DNA from 2 places in the Alicyclobacillus sp. SO9 genome. Region 2 is predicted to be linked to the other one. Evidence: riboswitches for the same ligand, from Rfam matches in the RefSeq annotation. Region 2 holds a riboswitch; the other holds the start of a gene.
The links. A riboswitch is a leader RNA that binds a small molecule or an ion and turns the genes downstream of it on or off. The one in region 2 is predicted to bind fluoride.
Positions count from the first base shown of each region.

Region 1: linked by a shared signal. The riboswitch ahead of GI364_RS23420 (fluoride efflux transporter FluC) and the one ahead of GI364_RS09650 (cation:proton antiporter) in region 2 are both predicted to bind fluoride.

Region 1 is NZ_CP066339.1:5,006,648-5,017,049, forward strand. Features, by position in the region: gene GI364_RS25550 (TlpA family protein disulfide reductase) at 1-197, opposite strand, end outside; gene GI364_RS23385 (hypothetical protein) at 510-995, opposite strand; gene GI364_RS23390 (2-thiouracil desulfurase family protein) at 1,157-1,615, opposite strand; gene GI364_RS23395 (TetR/AcrR family transcriptional regulator) at 1,694-2,290, opposite strand; gene GI364_RS23400 (MFS transporter) at 2,439-3,830, shown strand; gene GI364_RS23405 (MarR family winged helix-turn-helix transcriptional regulator) at 4,052-4,489, shown strand; gene GI364_RS23410 (NAD-dependent epimerase/dehydratase family protein) at 4,486-5,346, shown strand; gene GI364_RS23415 (fluoride efflux transporter FluC) at 5,931-6,293, opposite strand; gene GI364_RS23420 (fluoride efflux transporter FluC) at 6,290-6,772, opposite strand; fluoride riboswitch at 6,824-6,887, opposite strand; gene glyA (serine hydroxymethyltransferase) at 8,175-9,428, opposite strand; gene GI364_RS23430 (TIGR01440 family protein) at 9,563-10,225, opposite strand; gene rpiB (ribose 5-phosphate isomerase B) at 10,270-10,402, opposite strand, start outside.
Region 2 is NZ_CP066339.1:2,138,121-2,148,522, reverse strand. Features, by position in the region: gene GI364_RS09680 (ABC transporter permease) at 1-339, opposite strand, end outside; gene GI364_RS09675 (ABC transporter ATP-binding protein) at 330-1,061, opposite strand; gene GI364_RS09670 (efflux RND transporter periplasmic adaptor subunit) at 1,058-2,500, opposite strand; gene GI364_RS09665 (PucR family transcriptional regulator) at 2,629-3,828, opposite strand; gene fdhA (formaldehyde dehydrogenase, glutathione-independent) at 4,013-5,266, shown strand; gene GI364_RS09655 (S1C family serine protease) at 5,365-6,642, opposite strand; fluoride riboswitch at 7,184-7,246, shown strand; gene GI364_RS09650 (cation:proton antiporter) at 7,424-8,764, shown strand; gene GI364_RS09645 (isopentenyl transferase family protein) at 8,965-9,825, shown strand; gene GI364_RS09640 (alkaline phosphatase family protein) at 9,932-10,402, opposite strand, start outside.

The DNA.
Region 1 (10,402 bases), 2.3 Mb from region 2:
ACACCAGATACTGTATCCATGGTGTCCACACCAACAAAGGTTATGATGCCTTGGTACTGCTTGCTTAACTTCTGCAGTTCTGGGGCTTCTTTGTTACAGGGAGCACACCATGATGCAAACGCATTTAAAATCACTGGATGCCCCCTTGCCAACAGAGAGTTCAACGAGACCTTTTTATTTGTGTTTAGCTCCGTCATGGAAAAGCTCGGAGTCTCTCTTTTCTTGGAGACCTGTTTGCTTGCGATTTTTTGATCACGTTTACTTTACTAGCCACGTTGACCCGCAACGGTGAACTACACACGCTTACAGTCAGCGCTAGGAGAGCTGTGCTCGAAATCAAGAACCTTTTCAACAGGTCACACCTCCGTGGCTATATTTATTATTTGAGATAGGACTTTACCCTGTCTAACGAGCGTGTTATGAATAACATCCATATTATAAATATTTTAGCAAATATCGGGTCTCCGTCATATAGTCTGCCCGAAAACGCTTGGATTTCATCTACACATTCAAGGTGTTGCACCGCCTAAATAACTCTGATCTGGAAGATGAAGAGCACTGGCAAGAGAGCTCCAAAAGATATTTGCTTTAGGATTGTTTGTCGCACCCGTCAAATGTTGCCCCGTGGATAGTCTGATTTCTTCGCAGCCGTTTGGATCAACGTGTGCCGTCACAAGGTTCTTGTTTCCTGATTCGAATGTCAAAGTATATTCGATACCGAAATCAGCAGGACAACTTACTGAACCTCTAGGAAATGCCTTGAACACTTTTAATCCCGCATACATCTTTTGTACTATGTCAACATCCTTAACCGTTACATTCAACGGCTTGAATTTTCCGTGCCGTTGACGGGTAATATACACCGAAGTAGGATGTGAAAATGTAAATAAGCTACGTTGATATACATTCCAGCCAAGTACAGTGAGTCCGATTAACACGAATGGCAGACCAAACAAAATGTTAATTCGCCACTGCTTATCCTTCCAAATCTTCATAGTGCTTCACCCCTCATTGTTCGTCTTTTCTTGTTTTGACGGAATTTTCTCTAATTTTTGAACAACGTCGTATTGTAAAAGTGCATATTCATGCGGCCTTCAGTGGGCTCTAATAGTTGCGTGAGAGTTGCCCTTAACCAGCGTTGCTGTTTCACACCTCCTTAGCACGGGGCATCCGGTACCCCTTCTTCATCTGAAACAATAAGCCCGTTTCTTAGTAACAGTGCAACGGTTACTCCGACACCCTGTTTTTTGTTTCCTGAAAATGAACCATCGTATATGACATTGCTGCCACATGAAGGACTGTTCTTTTTGAGAATTGCCGTGGTTGCTTTGATAGTTTGTGCCACATTGAGCGTTCGGTACGCTCCATCAATAAAACTCTGTGTAACATCATTGCCATGACTGTCGATGACTCTGGCTGTACCGTCAAGCACGTCAAACCCATCTCCCCCAACAATTTCAGCTGGAAACCTCGGCGTCGGAAGTCCCCCGAGTTGTTCAGGACATACTGGAACAGCCTCTCTGTTTTGAACCAATTTCTCAACTTCTGGATGCAGTGCGGACTTATTATCATATCGACACTTGCATCCAATCAGACAAGAGCTAACAATTTTTATCGTAGTCGCCTCCCCGAGAGTGGCCCATTCATAATGATGGCACCAAAAGCATTGGCCGTACAGGGATACCCACAACATTTACGGACAAAACGTCAAACAGAGTTGTTCTAAAATGCTTTCGGGCGACAAGCCCCGTACATTTCTTTGAAACAGATACGTATCACTGCGTAATACGGTAAGCAACAAGTCTGATCGAAAGACGCTGTCAGGGGATGGTTGCCCAGCCGTATTCATTTCGTCAAACAGCGCGGTGAATACTTCATGCAGTTGATCATATATGGGGTTGCGTCTACCTGCCGCAGTCCGACTCCTGTCAGCGCCTTCTTCGACACCCGTCAGAAGCTGCAGCTTCGTCTCCCGAAAACGGATGAATATGCTGAGAACGCCTTTCAACCGCTGTCTGGGCATGTCACCTTTGTGTTGTTCCAAGTACGCCTCAATGTCTTCAAACAGAATCACAACGTTGTCTTTAATTAACTCCAAACACAACTCGCTCTTATTTCTATAATGGCGGTACAGGGTACCTGGCCCGATTTGAGCTTCAGTGGCAAGCTGATTCATACTCACTTTTTCTACGCCGTGCTTTTCAAAGAGCATACTAGCCACGTCTAATATGCGCTGACGATTCTCTGCAGCATCCCTACGCCTTGTTCGTGTCTCTCCTGGATGATTCATAACATCAAGTCCCCACATTGGAATAGCACTGCCGTTGACAAACGGAGATATCTCCGTTTATTATAACAGGAGTGGTCTCCGCTTTATCATAGCGAATCGATGGACTGCATACAAGACGTTGGAGTCACTGTAAGGAGTGAAGCGAAGAATGCACAACGAGAACCCATTCTCATGGAGGTTCGTTGCACCGATGTATATGGGTTCAACGTTGAACCCAATTAACAGCTCAATGCTAGCCACAGCATTAGTGCCCATTTCGGCATTTATGCATGTTTCGGTTGCACAAACCACAGTACTCGTTACCGCCCTCTATCTGGCGAGTTCGATTGCTCAACCGACTGCCGGAAAGCTTTCTGTGGAATTCGGCCCCCGCAGGGTTTTCTTAACAGGCATTCTCCTGGTGCTTTTGGGCGGTCTGCTGGGTGGATTTGGACTTGACTTAACCATGCTCATTCTCTCTCGGATTCTTATCGGCATTGGAACTTCTACCGCCTACCCGTCTGCCATGCTTTTGATTCGCAGACGTGCAGAGTCGGCAGGGATGGCAAAACCGCCCGGAAACGTACTGGGTGCACTCCAAATTGCCGGAGTGGCTACAGCAGCTGTGGGACTCCCCATTGGCGGAGTGCTCGTAGATGCGTGGGGGTGGCGGACAGTATTTCTGGTGAATATCCCCTTTGCGCTGGTTGCATTTGTCATGGCTGCTCTTTGGATTCCAAAGGACGGACCTATCGTCGGCGGCAGAACCATTGGACAAGTCCTATCTCGTATTGATATCACCGGTATTGTCGGATTCGCTGCAACCATCACTGCCCTGATGGTCTTCCTCTTCTCGCTGCCTCGTGCCGAGTGGATTGTTTTAGCTCTCTCTGTCGTATTTGGTGTTTTGCTCATATGGTGGGAGCTTCAGTCAAACCATCCTTTTATCGATGTGCGTATGCTCGCTACCAACTTAGCCTTAGCCCGAACCTACGTACGGTTTTCCTTAATCACGCTGTGTATCTACACAGTCCTCTACGGTGTTACTGAATGGATTGGTGCGGCACGGGGAACGTCAGCACTCGAAGCCGGTCTACTCATACTCCCTATGAGCGTTGTTTCGGCGATCATTGTTGGCCCTGTTTCGAAAAGAAACTTGGTGCGGGGCCCGTTGCTTGTTTGTGCGGGATCGTCCATTGTTGCCTCGATTGGCGTGCTCTTTCTCACCGGGAGTACTTCAATTGTCTGGATTGTGCTCATTACGGTAGTGTTCGGCGTCACGATGGGTACGATGGCTAGTGCCAACCAGACAGCTTTGTACCTGCAGGTGACTTCCGAGCAAATTGGAACCGCTTCAGGACTGCTCCGGACCTTCGGATACATCGGTTCAATTGCTTCCTCAGCACTCATCGGTATTGTTTTTCACGCAAGGGTGTCCGACGGCGGTCTTCATCATATTGCACTCATCATGATAACGATAAGCGCGATTGCCCTGATTTTGACCACTGCCGACCGCCGATTGAAAGTCCTTAACAAACAAACAGCAGGAGTTGCACCCTAATAAACAGAGAACATGCGCAAAACACGGAAATACGAAGACATGACATACGCCGTGGCTGAGTGTTACATCGCCCAGTTTAACAGTCCCACGGGAGTTGAAATCATTCTTGCAGTTGCATCTCACCAATTAGTTTGGTACTAATTAAATATGTACAAAGTATTTTGCGGAGGGGTACAGGAGGAGGGGTCCAGATAGATCCTACAGACGTTTTTGTAAACAATTTGGGACATTGGGTCCGCCGTGTCTACCATGAAATCACAATCCACACGAATGAGGTTCTGCGCCCCTACGGCTTAGCTAGGAGCCAATGGGAAGTTTTATACCGCATAGCCGGTTCCGACAGTCCTGATGGCATTACTCAGAAGGAACTACAAACGACTATGAAGGTTGAATCGGGAACATTGACCGGAATTGTGGATTCTCTAGTGAAAAAAGGTTGGCTCGTCCGAGAAGAACACCCGTCTGACAGACGAATAAAACGACTCAAGATGACACATGAGGGCCATCAAAGCTGGGTAGATATACCCAATCCCATTGAGGTCCTTCGCCCACAAATGATGAACGGTATTACCTCCGAAGAGGAAGCTTTCGTTGTCAAACTCCTGCAGAAGGCAGTGTTGAATTTGAACTTGTTAGATAATGAGGGGGAAAGCAAGTGAAGGTGTTGGTTACAGGAGCCACGGGATACATTGGCAATCGTTTATTACACTCATTGCAAGCTTCTGGGCATGATGTAAAAGTATTAGTCAGAAGCCGCGTTGACCCCATTGATTCACTTGAGAACATCGAGCAGGTGGTTGGAAACCTAGCTGTTCCCGACTCACTCGAGAACGTGACCCAGGATGTCGAGACGGTATTTCATTTAGGTGGCGGTATGCGACCTTCTGATGGAAATCTAACGGCCGTAAATGTAGATGGAACAAGGCGTTTAATGAAAGATGCAATCAAACACCGCGTTCGACGCTTCATTTATTTGAGCGCTGCTGTCGTCTATGGAGACATTGTCACACCGCCGGCGTCTGAGGGGACCGTGTGTAATCCCTTACGTGATCATGCGTATGCAATTTCAAAGATGCAAGCTGAGGAGCAGCTCCTGTCCCTCGGCAATGATAAGACAGACGTTGTGATTATCCGAATTCCACAGGTGTACAGTGCGGGAAGTCCGTCGATAACTCGATTTCCTCAGTTAGCGGCGATGGTCGAAGGGAACAACACCACCCATTTTGTTCATCGAGAGGACGTGGTTCGAGCCATTTTAATGCTGGCAAGTTCCGATTATGCTCCGGGAATTTATAACGTCGCCGATGACCAGCCGCTGACAGTCCACGATGCCGCCTCCATTATTCGCAAATCTTTGGGTACTGCAGACCGAAAGCCCCAAGGGCAAGCAACCATTCCCCCGATGCTGCGTCGAGTCATGGAGGCAACATTAGTGTTAGACACGAGCAAAATAAGACATTTGGGTTTCTCACTCAAGTATCCAAGCCTTGAGGAAGGCATTTTTCATGAAAAATGAATGAGTTCTGCGGCCATCCTCGCCTGCATCCGGAGAAGGTGGTCGCTCAGTCTCGCTCGACAGTTCGACCTTTTCATTCAAACGCTGCGATATATCACATTACGTGTGCACATTACGGGATGACATTACGGAGCTACATTGCACTGGTGAGTTACATCTGCTGCAAAATCCAGTGTGCATATCTTGTCCCCTTTGGCGTTTAAAGCACGTTTGGAAGATTCGATGCATTTCTTCGTGAGAAATCTCCTGCTGGCACCTCATACAGAAACACTTAACTGTCACCTTTATCGCCTCGTTTTCTTACCTTACGCCCATGTTTGGTGACAATCCAACTCGCAACCCGGGCATACCAGACACATCAAGTGGTAAACGGGCATGCTTACAAGTGGCAGTGATACAGTCTTCCTATGAAACAAAGTATACAGATTAAATGTTACGACCAGTTTACGATCGCATTTCCATTCGCTTACTTTTAGACGAGATTAGCCACATTAGCGACCGCAACATTTGACATACAGTGAGTGGGACGGCAGCATTTGAGAACTAACGAGATCGATCTTACTCGATCTTACAATCGCATCGGATTACAGTATCAGGCTGACCCACACGACGAAACACCCGGCAAGCAGTGAACTCCCTAAGTAAATGAACGCTTTTCTCTTGCTCTTCCTTGCCAAATGCAGACTTTCTGCGGACATCGTGGAAAATGTTGTAAATCCCCCGCAAAATCCGGTACCAAGTAGCAGCCACCAGTTCACATCCGCAGAAACAGTACCCAGGTTCCGAAATATCAGCCCCAGCAGAAGGGCCCCAAACACATTCACAACCCAGGTGCCCCAAGGAAAATCAGATTGGGAAATGCGTACGGTCAGGCTGCCAATGCCGTATCTCAATACCGATCCCGCTGTTGCACCCACCCCAACCACCACCTCGGCCGATAAGCTCATTCCCTCATCCCCTTTAGATCGCGATGAGCCGAGGGTGTCTCGGCGACATCTTCCGAACTCAGGGTGATTTGGGGACTGATTCGGGGACTGATTCGGGGGCGCACCCAAGATTCTGCAAGAGACTCTCCAGCCAAGACCAGAAATACACCTCCAACCAGACTTAGTCCGGTGTACACCAGCGCTGCAGCAGGATTGTTCGTTGCGACTTGTAAGATATTGAGTGTAAACGTGGAAAAGGTGGTAAAGGCCCCGAGAAAACCCACGCTGACGCCGAGTTGAAGCCATTCACGCACCCGCCTGCGTGATGCCGCAATATAGAAGAAGCCAATGAAGAACGACCCAACCAGGTTGCTTACCAGAGTAGCAAATGGCATCTGAAACGCCGGAACCATTCCCACGACGGGACCAAGCAGGTGTTCCAACAAGACGCGTGAAGCGCCTCCCAACGCAGCAAAAACAGCAATTGCAAAGATGTTCATAATGCCCCTCCTTCGATGTTTGACGCAAAAAGGCTCCTGCGAACCTAAATGCGTTTCGCAGGAGCCATCAACCACGAAGGTAGTTTTCTCGGTGAGCTCCATCACCTTTGCAATACTTACAATGTACTTGTGACGACTCACGCCGTCCTGTGGCTTCATTGTAACCAGTAGACAGAGTCTCCGTCAACTGCGGTACATCTCCGTCCCCGGACACGATGTAAGGCCGTCGGCTGAGTGAATGGGATGGCTGCCGGGATGGGCCCGGGCTCCGTCGGCGAGCCGGTTAGTGCCTGAAGGGCAGGCCCGGGCTCCGTCGGCGAGCCGATTAGTGCCTGAGGGGCAGGCCCGGGCTCCGTCAGCGAGCCGGTTAGTGCCTGAGGGGCAGGCCCGGGCTCCGTCGGCGAGCCGATTAGTGCCTGAGGGGCAGGCCCGGGCTCCGTCAGCGAGCCGATTAGTGCCTGAGGGGCAGGCCCGGGCTCCGTCGGCGAGCCGATTAGTGCCTCGAATGATCCCTATTTGGCAAAGGGCGATGCAATTGTGATCCCAATGATCCCTATTGCCACCCGGCCCGAGACATTAGGGAGCGAAATGATCACTACCGCGGAGTGGGGCAAGGTGGAGCGTAGGTAATAAGGCGCAACGGGATCCCTATTGTAGAAGCCGGCTCGTGATAGTGATCGCATCGATCACTATTGGTTGGCGCGCGTCATAATAGGGAGCAAAAGGATCCTTAACGAACGGATGTTTGCGAACGAAGTGGCTTGGACCGGGAGCCTGCATGAGTGGTACCGTCTTGTTTTAAACCAAATTCATCATATTATGGTCTACAATGGGAATCCGGTGATATAAGTCGAATAAAAGGAACTTTTCCGCTCACCTTCTTCGTCGATCGCGCTGTCTGATGCTGACGGAATGGCTGGCGGGATGGGCCCGGGCTCCGTCGGCGAGCCGGTTAGTGCCTCGAATGATCCCTATTTGGCAAAGGGCGATGCAATTGTGATCCCAATGATCCCTATTGCCACCCGGCCCGAGACATTAGGGAGCGAAATGATCACTACCGCGGAGAGGGGCAAGGTGGAGCGTAGGTAATAGGGCGCAACGGGATCCCTATTGTAGACGGCGGCTGGTGATAGTGATCGCATCGATCACTATTGGCTGGCCCGCGTCGTAATAGGGAGCAAAAGGATCACTAACGAACGGATGTTTCCGAACGAAGTGGCTTGGACCGGGAGCCTGCATGAGTGGTACCATCTTGTCATCCTCCTCATAGAACTGGTTGTGTTGACAGGTCCAATTTTACCCAGATTCTACTCAGAGGAGAGACAAGACAAGATGGCATTGTTCCACTATCTTGGTGACCGCCAACCGTACACCGGCATAGGGATTCGGCGGCAGTTACTAGTTACTGTGCGTAGCTCAACCCTTCATACATGGGATAGCGCACTGTCAACGCATCGACTAAGCCCCGTGCCTCGGCCAGGGCTGCATCGCCAAACTCGCTCTGCAGGGCTACCTTGAAGATGTCTGCAATTTCGCTCATAGCCTGTGTATCAAAGCCGCGAGTCGTGACGGCAGGTGTACCAATGCGGATGCCGCTGGTGACGAAGGGTTTGGCGGGATCGAATGGAATCGTGTTTTTGTTGACCGTAACACCGACTTCGTCCAGCCTGTGTTCTGCTTCCTTACCTGTTAAATCGAAGTTTCTTACGTCAATCAGCAGAAGGTGGTTGTCAGTGCCGCCTGAAACCAGTTTAAATCCGCGGGCACCCAAGGCTTGTGCCAAAGCCGCTGCATTCTCAACAATCCGCTTGGAGTAATCCTTGAATTCGGGCTTTAGCGCCTCTCCAAAGGCGACAGCTTTGGCTGCAATGACGTGCATCAACGGGCCGCCCTGAATACCGGGGAAAATGGCTTTGTCAATGGCTTTCGCAAACTCCTCGGTTGTCAGAATCATGCCGCCGCGAGGACCCCGCAGGGTTTTATGCGTGGTTGTCGTTGTAAAATGGGCATAGGGAATCGGAGAAGGATGGTGGCCTGTTGCAACCAAGCCTGCTATGTGGGCCATGTCGACCATGAGATAGGCTCCGACTTCGTCAGCAATGTCACGCATCTTTTTAAAGTCAATAATCCGCGGATAAGCACTGGCGCCGGCGACTATCATCTTGGGGCGGTGTTCCTTGGCCGCAGCCAAGACTTTATCGTAGTCGATGCGTTGCGTCTGTTCATCTACGCCGTAGGCGACAAAGTTGTATAGTTTTCCGGAAAAGTTTACAGGACTCCCGTGGGTCAAGTGACCGCCGTGAGAAAGGTTCATTCCAAGTACAGTGTCACCGGGATCTAACATGGCATGATAGACAGCCATGTTGGCCTGAGCACCAGAGTGAGGCTGTACATTTGCATGTTCGGCACCGAAGAGTGCCTTTGCCCGATCCCGCGCCAGGTTTTCCACGACATCCACGTACTCACAGCCGCCGTAATAACGTTTACCTGGATAGCCCTCAGCGTACTTGTTTGTCAAAACACTGCCCATTGCCTGCATAACAGCTTCACTTACAAAATTTTCTGACGCAATCAACTCAATCTTATTTCGCTGTCTCTGCAACTCTTGCTCCATTGCTTCTGCAACTTCATTGTCCCAGTCTTTCAAATTAGCCAACCAAATCCCTCTCTTTCTCCCTCTCTCAGTCTGATTTTATCTTACACGATTTGTACCAACCCGTCTGCCGCGAATTCCATTCAACAGGTCTAACCCATTCAACTCATTCAACCCATTCAACTCATTCAACACACCTAATCGCAGGTGCTCCCTGGTTCAGTTGCGCCTGATTTCGGCTCGTTCGGCGCCGGGCTGTCAGTGCCCACTGAGCCGCTTGTGTGCTTGTCCAAGTCGGGAAATACCCGTCTGCGTGCCTCTTCTACATCATAGACGGCTCTTGCTCCGCCAATCAGAGGCCCTCTTGTTCGTGCCATCGTTATATGGGCTTGCCCCACTTCTGTGCGTCTGCCCCGCACTGGTACGGCGACATGTCGAAGATGCATGCCAATCAGTGTGTCGCCGACATCAATGCCGGCATCGGCCTCAATTGCATCAACCAAACAGGCACCTGGCAACGCAAAGAAGGCGTGAGCCGCAACTGCTCCTCCTGCACCAGGAACAGGAATCGCATTTACTTCACGCCAGCCTTTTTGACGAGCCACGGACCTCTCCACCACAACCGCCCGGTTCAGATGCTCACAGCACTGAAAAGCGACGGAACAGCCCGTGTTCTCTGCAAAGTCGAGACACGCTTGGACAACTTGTTGTCCAACTTCGAGTGAAGTAGCCTTGCCAATGTGTTTCCCCAACAGTTCACTGGTGGAAGCACCAACAATCAACACATCCCCTGCTTGCAGAGAAGCCGCATCACGCAGGTCTTCCAAGCATTCCGTCAATTCCATTGTAATGTCGCTCACAACCTCATTCTCCTCTCGTCAGAAGCTGTGATTTACATGGCAAGTCAACATGTAGCATCCAGGTTCTGCCGCTCAATCTCAGTCATTTTATCAACCCGGCGCTGGTGTCTTCCCCCTTCGAACTCAGTGGTCAAGAAGACTTTCACGATTTCTGCAGCCAATCCCGGACCAATGACG
Region 2 (10,402 bases):
TGCACCGTACAGCACCTGCAATCTCGTCGTTGCATCCGGAGCCACATTTGCAAAGTCTTTGCTGTTTTCCAGGGCTGTCACATCTTTTGAAGTGAGCGGTGCGGTGCCAAGTCCTTGACTAACGCCGTTTTGCACGGACTGTCCAGGAGAGATTACCAGCAAATTCGTGCCCAGCCCTTGAATTCTCGACGTCACGCTGCTCGTCGTTGCGCTGCCGATACTCATTAAAGCTACGACTGCGGCCACACCAATAATGATTCCGAGCAGAGTTAGCGCCGTTCGCAGCGGATTGTGCCACAGGCTTGAGAAAGCTGTCTTTAAAACTCTTCCTACTCCCACACAACCGCCCCCTCTTTCGCACGCAGTGGATTCTCCACCCGTTCTTGCTTCTCTATGTGTCCGTCTCGAAAACGGATAATTCGTTTAGCGTGCTGTCCCACATAGTCTTCATGTGTGACAAGAACCACTGTGGTGCCTTCGTCGTTGAGCGACTGAAACAAGGCCAGTATCTCATCCGTGGAGTGACTGTCCAAGTTCCCCGTAGGTTCGTCTGCCAAAATTAAGCTGGGCTCTGTTACAATTGCACGCGCAATGGCAATCCGCTGTTGTTGTCCGCCTGACAACTGATTTGGATGGTTGCGACCTTTGGTTACAGGATTTATCCCCACTCTTTTCATCGCTCGGGCTGCCAAAGCCTCCGTGTGTGCCGGGGATTGTCGAGCATACCAAAGCGGCAAAGAGATGTTCTCGAGAGCTGAGGTTCGGCTAAGCAGATTGTAGCTTTGAAAAACAAATCCCAGTTTTTTGTTCCGCAGGCGCGACAGCGATTTCTCAGTCAAGACTGACGTGGAAATCCCGTCAACGAGGATGTTGCCTGAGGTCGGCACGTCAAGCAACCCCATTAAATGCATCATGGTTGATTTCCCCGAACCGGACGGACCCATGATAGCTACAAATTCGCCTGATTCAATGCGCAAATCCACATCTTTGACCGCATAAAACGACATGGGTCCGTTGTCATAACGCTTGGACACCTTCTGCAGCTCAATCACGGGTTTCATCCATTGCCACCTCCGGACTTCCCGCCGCCAGCCTTACCCCCGCCGCGACTGCCTCTAGTCCCTCCGCCGGCAAACCTTCTGCCTCCGCCTAGTCCTCCTCCTGCAAACCGGGCAAAACCGCCGCCCAGGCCAAAGCCGCGTCTCCCCGCACTACTTCCCGTACTGCTCGATTGACTGGATGAGGGAAGAACGAGCGCTACTTGCTGCCCTGCTTGAAGCCCGTTCTTGATCTGAACCGTATTGCCTCCGTACAACCCTACAGTAACTGGGTGGAACTGGAGATTGGCCGGTGCCGCGAACTGAGAATTAGACGAATGCCCCCGCGTGCCGCCCTTTGAGGTTTGAGTGCCTGAAGCAGACCCCGATGTCGTTCTGCCATTGGCAGAAGAACTGCCTGTTGTTTTTTCGTAGACACCTACTTGGCCGCGACGCTGGACCAGAGCAGCCGTGGGCACGGTCACAACATTTCTTGCCTGTTTCTCCACAATGACAACCGATACGTTGGCTCCCGGGAGCATCGTCACACCGGACCCTGCCGGTTTATTCACTTTGACGATTACCGGGTATGTAGTCACACCGCTGGAAGTGTGCGGAATCAACTGCAGACTCTCGACGGTTCCAACCAGCCTTGGTCCATGAATTGACGACATCGAAATGTCCGCTCTTTGACCTGGATGAATTTTTGAAACATCTGCCTGTGCTACGTTGGCCTGAACTTCAAAGTCCGACGAAGACAAATCCGTAATGGAAGCAATGCTTTTACTCGAGGAGTTGCCGCCTTTGGCGCCGGAGGAACCGGAACCGCTGCTCGTCGTGCTGATTGTAACAGTGCTGGTAGAGGCGGGGTTTGCGACTGTCATGACTGTGCCTGCTATCGGGCTCTTGACTGTACAGGCAGCAATCTGATTTTCAATGGACACAACCTTTGCATTCGCTTGGTCGACAGACGCTTGGTCCTCTGCAACTACATTGGGATTCGGCTGCGTCGTCTGGGTTTTCCCTTTAACTGTCGTGGTTGTTGTCTCATTTGCCTGTGCCAGTTTGGCATCAGCGCTGGCCAGCTGCGCTTTCGCCAGTTCCAACTGCAAATCAAGACTGCTGGTGTCCATGTGAGCAATGACTTGACCTTCCTTCACCTTCTGCCCCACTTTTACGGAGACAGACTGTAACGTTCCGCTGGCGGACACCGTCGCTTGATTTATGGGCTCAAGCGTTCCGGAAATACTGACGGTTTGTGCTACGGTTCCAGTGCGGGCCTGAATATATCGGATTTGATACAAAGGGGCCGCAGTTTTTTTCGTGTGTTGACGGACGACTGCATAAGTACCCCCGCCGGCAAGTACAATCACCACTGCAATCCAGGGAAAGGGTCGTTTCCACCATGCTTTCTTAGTAAGATATAATTCCTCATTTCTCTGCGTCGACTGCTCTGTTTCCACACCATTGCCTCCTTACACCATTTAGTAACAAGTTGCCTGTCCCTGACACATTTAGTCTAGTTGGCGGAAGCAGGTTATTTATGAAGATATGATGTAAATGATGTGGAGAAGTTGTGGAGAAGACGGTGTTACTGACGCTGAGCGTCCTTGCCGTTGAGATTCTTCCCAAGACCGGAGGATTCCAGAAATTCGAGCCCTTCAAGAGCAAACCAAACGGCTGACAGTTGAGCTGTGTTCCGCAGATTTAACCCAAGAATTTCTTCTATGTTTTTGATGCGGTAGAGGAGTGTATTGCGATGAATATACAGTGCTCTTGCCGTCTGGGCAGCATTTTGATTGAATAGCAGATAGATGCGCAAGGTCTGAAGGAGTTCTTCATTCTCTGCGGCCCGAAGTGCTCCAAGGGTGCCCTCTACCATTTCGAGGATTTGGCGGTCCGCGAGGTTGCAGAGCATGTCCGTTGTGAGTGTACGGCTGAACCGCGGGCGTATTAAACCTGATAGATTCCACTTGTCAGCCAACTGCAAGGTAGCATCAATTCTGCGAATTCCGTTGTCTAACTGATGCAGCGACTCAACAAAGGAGACACATGCGTGAACTTCCATCGCAAGCGGACTTGACTGACGTTCTTGATAGTGATTCCACTGAACAATACAGTCTTCAACAGTTTCTTCCCACTTCTTTCTGTCCTCCAGTTCTCCAGGAAAAATTCCAATCAGTCCACCTTGTCGAAAGGCTATGAAATCCATCGTTGATTCGTATCTCCACAACCGGGCCAGCATAAATTTTCTGAGCTCATCCATGTGCAAAAACTTATCGGCTTTCGTGCTGAGCTCCATCGCCACCAGAATATACCCGCAGGATTCAACCAGACCGCAGAGGGAAAGAAGCCGTGTCACACTTTCGGTTACACCTTCAGAGAGCAGTCTTTGTACTTTTTCTCCCCTGCGCTCACTCTCAACCTCTGCCCAGTGCTCTATTTCTATAAGGCTCAGTACAATCTCTATTACGTCCATATTAGAAAGCTTTCCGACAGCACCCATGTAGCGAATACATCCAAACTGGTGGTTGTTAAACAGGAGTGGAACCCGCTTCCATTCGTCACCTGTTCGCTTAACCTCTTCGTCGTTTCCAAAGGTTCTCACGGGCCAGCCAGTCTGGTCCTCAAGAATGAGAATTGAATGAGGGAAGCGCTGGTGGAGTTTTAATACTGCTTTATCCAAATCAGCAGCCAGGTCGCGGCCCCTCTGAATGGCTGTAAAGAACTCGCGCTCATGATGCCTGGAAACACGTCTTTGCGCAGTTGAAGACGACACAGTTTCATCCATATGACACCATCCCCTTTCAAAATAAGAAGGTCCTGTCCAACAGTCCTACTCGTTTTGTATGGATGCACAAAATAAATTATGCGTGTGCATAAAGTAACCGTTTTCTCATTGTTCGAAATACTTACTCATCATAAGATGCTTTTGTACTTACTGTAACACACATCAAAACTCTGGAGGTGCCAACATGTCAGGAAACCGCGCTGTTGTGTACAAGGGTGCAGGAAGAGTCGGCGTCGAATCAATCGACTATCCTGAGCTGGTTCTAAAAGACGGTCCCGGCGTCAACCCGTTGAATGTAGGGCGTAAATGTGAACACGGGGTGATTCTAAAGGTGGTTTCCACAAACATTTGCGGAAGCGATCAACATATGGTACGCGGTCGCACAACAGCCCCTGAAGGGCTGGTTCTCGGACACGAAATCACCGGAGAAGTGATTGAGACCGGACGGGATGTCGAGTTTATCAAGACGGGCGATCTCGTTTCCGTCCCGTTCAACATCGCCTGCGGACGCTGTCGGACCTGTAAGGAAGGCGACACTCACATCTGCCTGAATGTCAACCCAGACCGCCCTGGTTCTGCCTACGGTTATGTAGACATGGGCGGTTGGGTAGGCGGCCAAGCAGAATATGTGATGGTGCCCTATGCAGACTTCCAACTGTTAAAGTTTCCAGATAAGGACCAGGCCATGGAAAAGATACTGGATCTCGCTATGCTCTCAGACATTTTCCCAACAGGATATCACGGGGCTGTCAGTGCTGGGGTCACAACGGGATCGACCGTTTATATTGCTGGAGCGGGTCCCGTCGGATTAGCGGCCGCTCACTCTGCACAACTGTTGGGAGCATCTGTGGTTATTGTCGGAGACCTGAACGAGGTCAGACTGGAACAGGCGAGGAGCTTCGGTTGCGAGACCGTTAATTTAACTGAACACGACGACCTCGGAGAGCAAATCGAGCAAATACTCGGGACTCCTGAAGTGGATTGTGCAGTCGACTGCGTTGGATTTGAAGCGCACGGTCACGGCAAAAACCATACAGAAGCACCTGCGACCGTACTAAACTCCATCATGGACGTGACCAGGGCCGGAGGCCGCCTGGGTATTCCAGGTCTGTACGTTACTGGCGATCCGGGTGCCAAAGACGACGACGCCAAAGTCGGCTCGCTGAAAATTCGCATTGGACTGGGCTGGGCCAAAGCTCATCACTTCGTCACAGGACAGACGCCGGTGATGCGCTACCACCGGCAACTCATGAACTCTATCCTCAGCGGGCGTGCTCAAATCGCAAAGGCTGTGAACGCAACAGTTGTGGACCTGAGTCATGCTCCACAAGGATATCGTGATTTCGATAAAGGTGTGGCCCGAAAGTTTGTGCTCGACCCCCACGGGCTTGTTCGGCAGCACCACCCGGACCACACAGCGGCATTCGCAAATAACTAGGTTTTACTGGCATTGAGGCGTACACGTATGCCGCAAAGAATAAATTGGGGCTGCACCTCTTGTGCAGCCCCAATTATGTCTTACACAATCACACTGTATCACCCAAACATTCCTGGTGCTGAGAAGGGGTTCAGTGGATCTCCTTGCTGTGTACTCGATGACGAGCTTGTACTCGACTGTTTCACCATCTTGTATTTTTGTAATGTAACGTGCAGCTTCATCTTATGCTGCCCGCGATAGATGGTCAGTGTCACCTTCTGCCCCGGATTCTTTTGAAACACGTAGGTACGAAGGCCCGCAGTACCAGTGACGGCGTGCCCGTCAATGGAAACAATCACATCACCGCGCTTCAGCCCTGAGCTCTTCGCCTTAGAGGAATTTACGGCACTTATCCACACACCTTGATTGACAGGTACGTTAGGACGCATGGAGACAGGAACTGCACTTAACGGATAGCCGTCAATCCCAATTTCAGAGTGAACAACATGTCCGGTCTTTAAGATTTCATCCGCTATCTGCTTTACTTCATTTGCGGGAATGGCAAAACCCATATTCGAAAAACCTTGTGCTACAATTTTATTATCGTTGATACCAATGATCTTTCCATTTTGATTTAACAGCGGACCCCCGCTGTTACCAGGGTTGATTGGCGCATCCGTCTGAATCTCAGATTGGTAATCCAAGGTTTGATGACTGCTCTCTGTTTGCACGGGCATCGTTCTCTGCTTTGCGCTGACAATGCCTGAGGTGACGGAATCCTGGAAGGCTAGTCCCATCGGGTTTCCAATCGCCACAACAGGTTGACCCGCCTCTATTTTCGATGAGTTGGCAAATTGTACAACAGGGACATTCTTTATCTTTTGGAGGGGCACGCGGACCACAGCCAGGTCTGTGAACGGATCGGACCCGACCACATGTGCCTGGAGGTGAACCCCGCCTACCGTAACAACAGAGACTTTCGCCGCCCCAGCAACGACATGATGGTTCGTTACGAGATATCCATACTTCTTATTCTTGTAGAAAAGCACACCTGAGCCGACTCCGTAAGGCTTAAGCTGACTCTTTTGGGAAAAGAAGTTCGTCTGTTTCGTGTAATTCACGACCCCCATGACAGCAGGTTTTACTTTCTTCACGACACTCGTAACCCAATTTGGAGAAGGCGTCTTCAAAGTAATTGAATTTTGCGGTGTCGAAGTCTGCTGTGCCGTTGCAACAGACGGCGTCATCACAGCCGCGTTTGCTCGAAAATGTGACCACCCCCACAAAGTGGTTCCTGCACCTACTGCGGCCGCCAGGACGAAGGTGCCTCCCCATTTCAAAACTGTTTGAACACTTGTCCGGTTATTTCCCCCGTCATTCGAACTGTTTCTAAACACTCTTCATCCCTCCTCTTTCTTCAACAAATTGTCATACTTCTTATTCATTCCTTAATCTACTGCTGCACAACTGAGTCTTTCAAAACTTGAGAAGTACGTCTGCGGACTTTGACACGGTAACAATAGCGATTATCTTAACCACAGCTAGTGTTTCTCACATTTTCACTGCCTTTTCTGCGGATTTTATAACGAATACCAAACATCTGATACTGAGACATGTTGAATCCAGTATGACGTGTATAATTCAACAGGGGAAAAGCAGGGACAAATACCCTGATTTCTGGCTTTTAACCGTTTCGCCCATCCTACTTACCCTTTTAAAGCGTATTGTGAACCATACGTTTTGAATGGAGGGATTCAAGTGGGAACTTTCGGTGGCTATACGCAATGGGCTGTAGTGTTTCTGATTATCTTTGTACTCTTTGTACTCATCGTTCCGGCAGGAATGGGCGGATATTAACAAACCGTTGTACACTTTGAATCCAAGATGGGTGTTTGCAGAAGAACAAACCTAAAAAGAACCGCATATCATGGTGTAAATTGAATAACGGGTGATGGAGCTCACCAAAACTTCCGACGAACGGATAATGGCTCCTGCGATAGACTTCGCAGGAGCCTTCTCTATATTGACGGTTATTAGACTCAACACTATTTTTCTGTGTTTCTGTCAATTTGCGTCTGTTCAAGTAGACACATGCCTTGGACATAACTTCTCCTTGGTCATAGGGTATCTCACGGCTGTCGAACGATAGCACGATACCTGAGATAAGGAGGAGTTTTCATGTTCAGTATTGGCAGCGGAGATTTGGCCAAATTCCTGTTCGCAATCGGGGCACTTCTGTTAGCCTCCAACCTGTTGGGCTACATTGCCGAGCGTCTAACCGTGCCTCGCATCATTGGTGAGGTGGCAGGGGGGCTTGTGCTTGGGCCCACGTTTTTGGGATATTTCTTTCCTCACGCATTCCACTGGCTCTTTTTGGGTTTCCCTCAAGAGAGCCAACTTTTCGGGTTTCTCATGGAATTCGGCCTGATGATGCTGATGTTCAGTTCCGGGCTTAAGTTCCAATATCGTTTTAAAGGGACAGATGCCAAAATCGGAATTTGGATTATCGTGGCGTCCACTGTGATTCCGTTTATTATCGGCTGGCTTTCCACGTATGTCTTTAACCCGGCTCAGTTCCTCGGTCCTGACAATAATATTGTCGCGTTGAAGATTGTAATCGCCATCTCGATTGCCGTTACATCCATCCCGGTCATCTCTAAAATATTTTCCGATCTCGGTATTATGCACACACGCTTCGCCAAGATTATCGTCGGGGTTGCGGGTGTTCATGACATCATCCTGTTCGTGGCTTTGGCCGTAGCGTCCGGCATTGTCAGTGCACACAACGGGATTAACCTGTCTATTATTCTTAGGAGCCTTGGCACAACCCTGGGCTTTTTGGCGCTCTGTATCTTCGTCATTCCGTGGGCGCTCAGGCGCCTCACCTCCAAACGGTCCAATTTCCTGTTCAGAGCCTCGTTTCTCGGATATTTTCTGTTCGTGATGATTGCTTTGTCGACTGTAGCAGGATACTTGAATGTCGATGTCATGTACGGTTCTTTGCTGGCCGGTGTCGCTGCCAAGTTTACGCTGCCAGACAAACTATGGAACCGATTGCGGACGGGCGTGAGTGAATTCTCGTTCTCTTTCTTCGTACCCTTGTATTTTGGGATTGTCGGTTTACAGTTAAACCTGGCTCGAGACTTTAGTGTCGGGTTCTTCGTCCTGTACCTGCTGTTTGCCACCATTGTGCAGACAGTCGTGGTGTACTTCACATGCCGTTTCATTAAAAACGACAAACTTACCAGTTTCAACTTGGCTGCAGCCATGAACGCCCGTGGAGGACCGGGTATTGTGCTTTCTCAAATCGCGTTTTCCATCGGGATTATTAACCAGAATTTCTTCGCCATTCTTGTGATGCTGGCACTGTTCACAAGCTGGATGGCTGGGTCTTGGCTCCGGTACGTTCTCAAGAAGGGTATGCTGCTGATGCCTGGTGACGAAAACCTGGTCATAGAGAAGGCCCAAGAAGAAGTCTTGTGGGAACCCGAAAAACCTGCACCCGCCCTTGAACACTAACGCCGTCTTCTTCAAACGACCAATGCAATAACCCCGGGAAGCATCCCGGAGTTATTGCATCAGTGTTTTGTCCAGAACAAACAGGACCAGCCTGTGCTGGTCCCAGTACGAAAAGTATCCTATTATAATGTAGGTACATATTGATGATGAAAAATGGAACCGAGAAGAAATCTTAAGTACGCAAACGAGGTGCTCAGGTAGTGAAGATTTTTGCACTGGTAGGAGCCAGCGGTACCGGAAAAAGCTATGTCGCGGAAGAAGTGGCAAAGAAGACCGGCAGTGGTCTTATCATTGACGACGGCGTACTCATTTCTCACGGACAGATGATTGCAGGTTACTCCGGAAAACTGGAGAAGCATGCAATCAAAGCAGTTCGACGAGCCATCTTCATGAACAAAGACCACAGAGCAGACGTCATGACCGCACTGTCACATTACCAAGGTAATGACAACCTCCTCGTTTTAGGCACCTCCAGAAAGATGATTCTTACCATCTGCAGCAACCTGGAATTAACAGAAGATATCAACTGGCTAGCCATTGAAGACTTCGTGTCAAGCGAAGAGTTAGCTCTTGCCTCGCGCCTGCGCATGTACGGGATGCACGCTATGCCAATTGCAGCATCACAAGTTCAGCAGTCAAAACACTACTGGCTGTTGAAACAAATTCAATACCGCTTGGAAAAACTGAGTCCCCAAGGAACCACTGGTGAGGAACGAAGGCGGCTTATCGTCAATCCGGTGTTTTCCGGAGGAGGTATTTATGTCCATCCTCGTGCAATCAAGGACTTGGTTACTTGTGTGGTATCAGAAGAACAACACCCATTTCGACTACGCCAAACGAAAGTCGAGTTTGAACCTTCCCTCACTGTAAAAGTCAATGCAGCCATCGAACTGGGAACAAACATTCAGAGAGCCGCTGAAGCATTATTGTCCAGCCTTCACAGAAGCCTAACAGCTAACTTGGGCCTTCCCTTAATCCAGGTGCACTTGCGAGTCGAAACCATCTCCGTTCAAACCACACAGTCACATCCTCAACACGAGCACAGGTTGACTCTGTCATAGTAGAAGTAGAGCAGTGCCCCTCCGTCAGCCAAACGGAGGGGCACTGTGATGTACTTTTCATCAATTGGTAGGCGAGTCTGTTGGTAGCGAGTCTGTGCCGGTAAGATTAGTTGTCAGACCGTCTGTGCCTCAACTGCGGTTCCCCGGGAACAGGCAGTGTTTTTACCTGACGCGAATCTGAGGCATACCCAATAAAGCCCAAGTGCCAATTTTGCTCGATGGTACGCAACAGTGAATAGTGATTTGCCCAAGTATTGAGCGTAAAGTGATGCGGAAAAGCATTGTCAATCATTATCATGGGTACTTTGCCGCCACCATAAGCACCACCCGGCCACTTATAGCCGTCGACAGTGCCGGCAGGCACGATAGGTGCATCCGGTCCTGGCGCGGTAAACTGTTTTAACTGCTTACTGGTGGTCGAGCTTGGCGGATACGGATAGTTTGCTTCATCCCATGTCACAAAGATGATGGACTTGCTTGTTTTCCAACTTCTCGATGACATGATTTCTTTGACTGTTCGTTTCACAAAGTTGTCTCCGGCCTGATACAACTTAGCGGGATCATTGTATGTCACCGT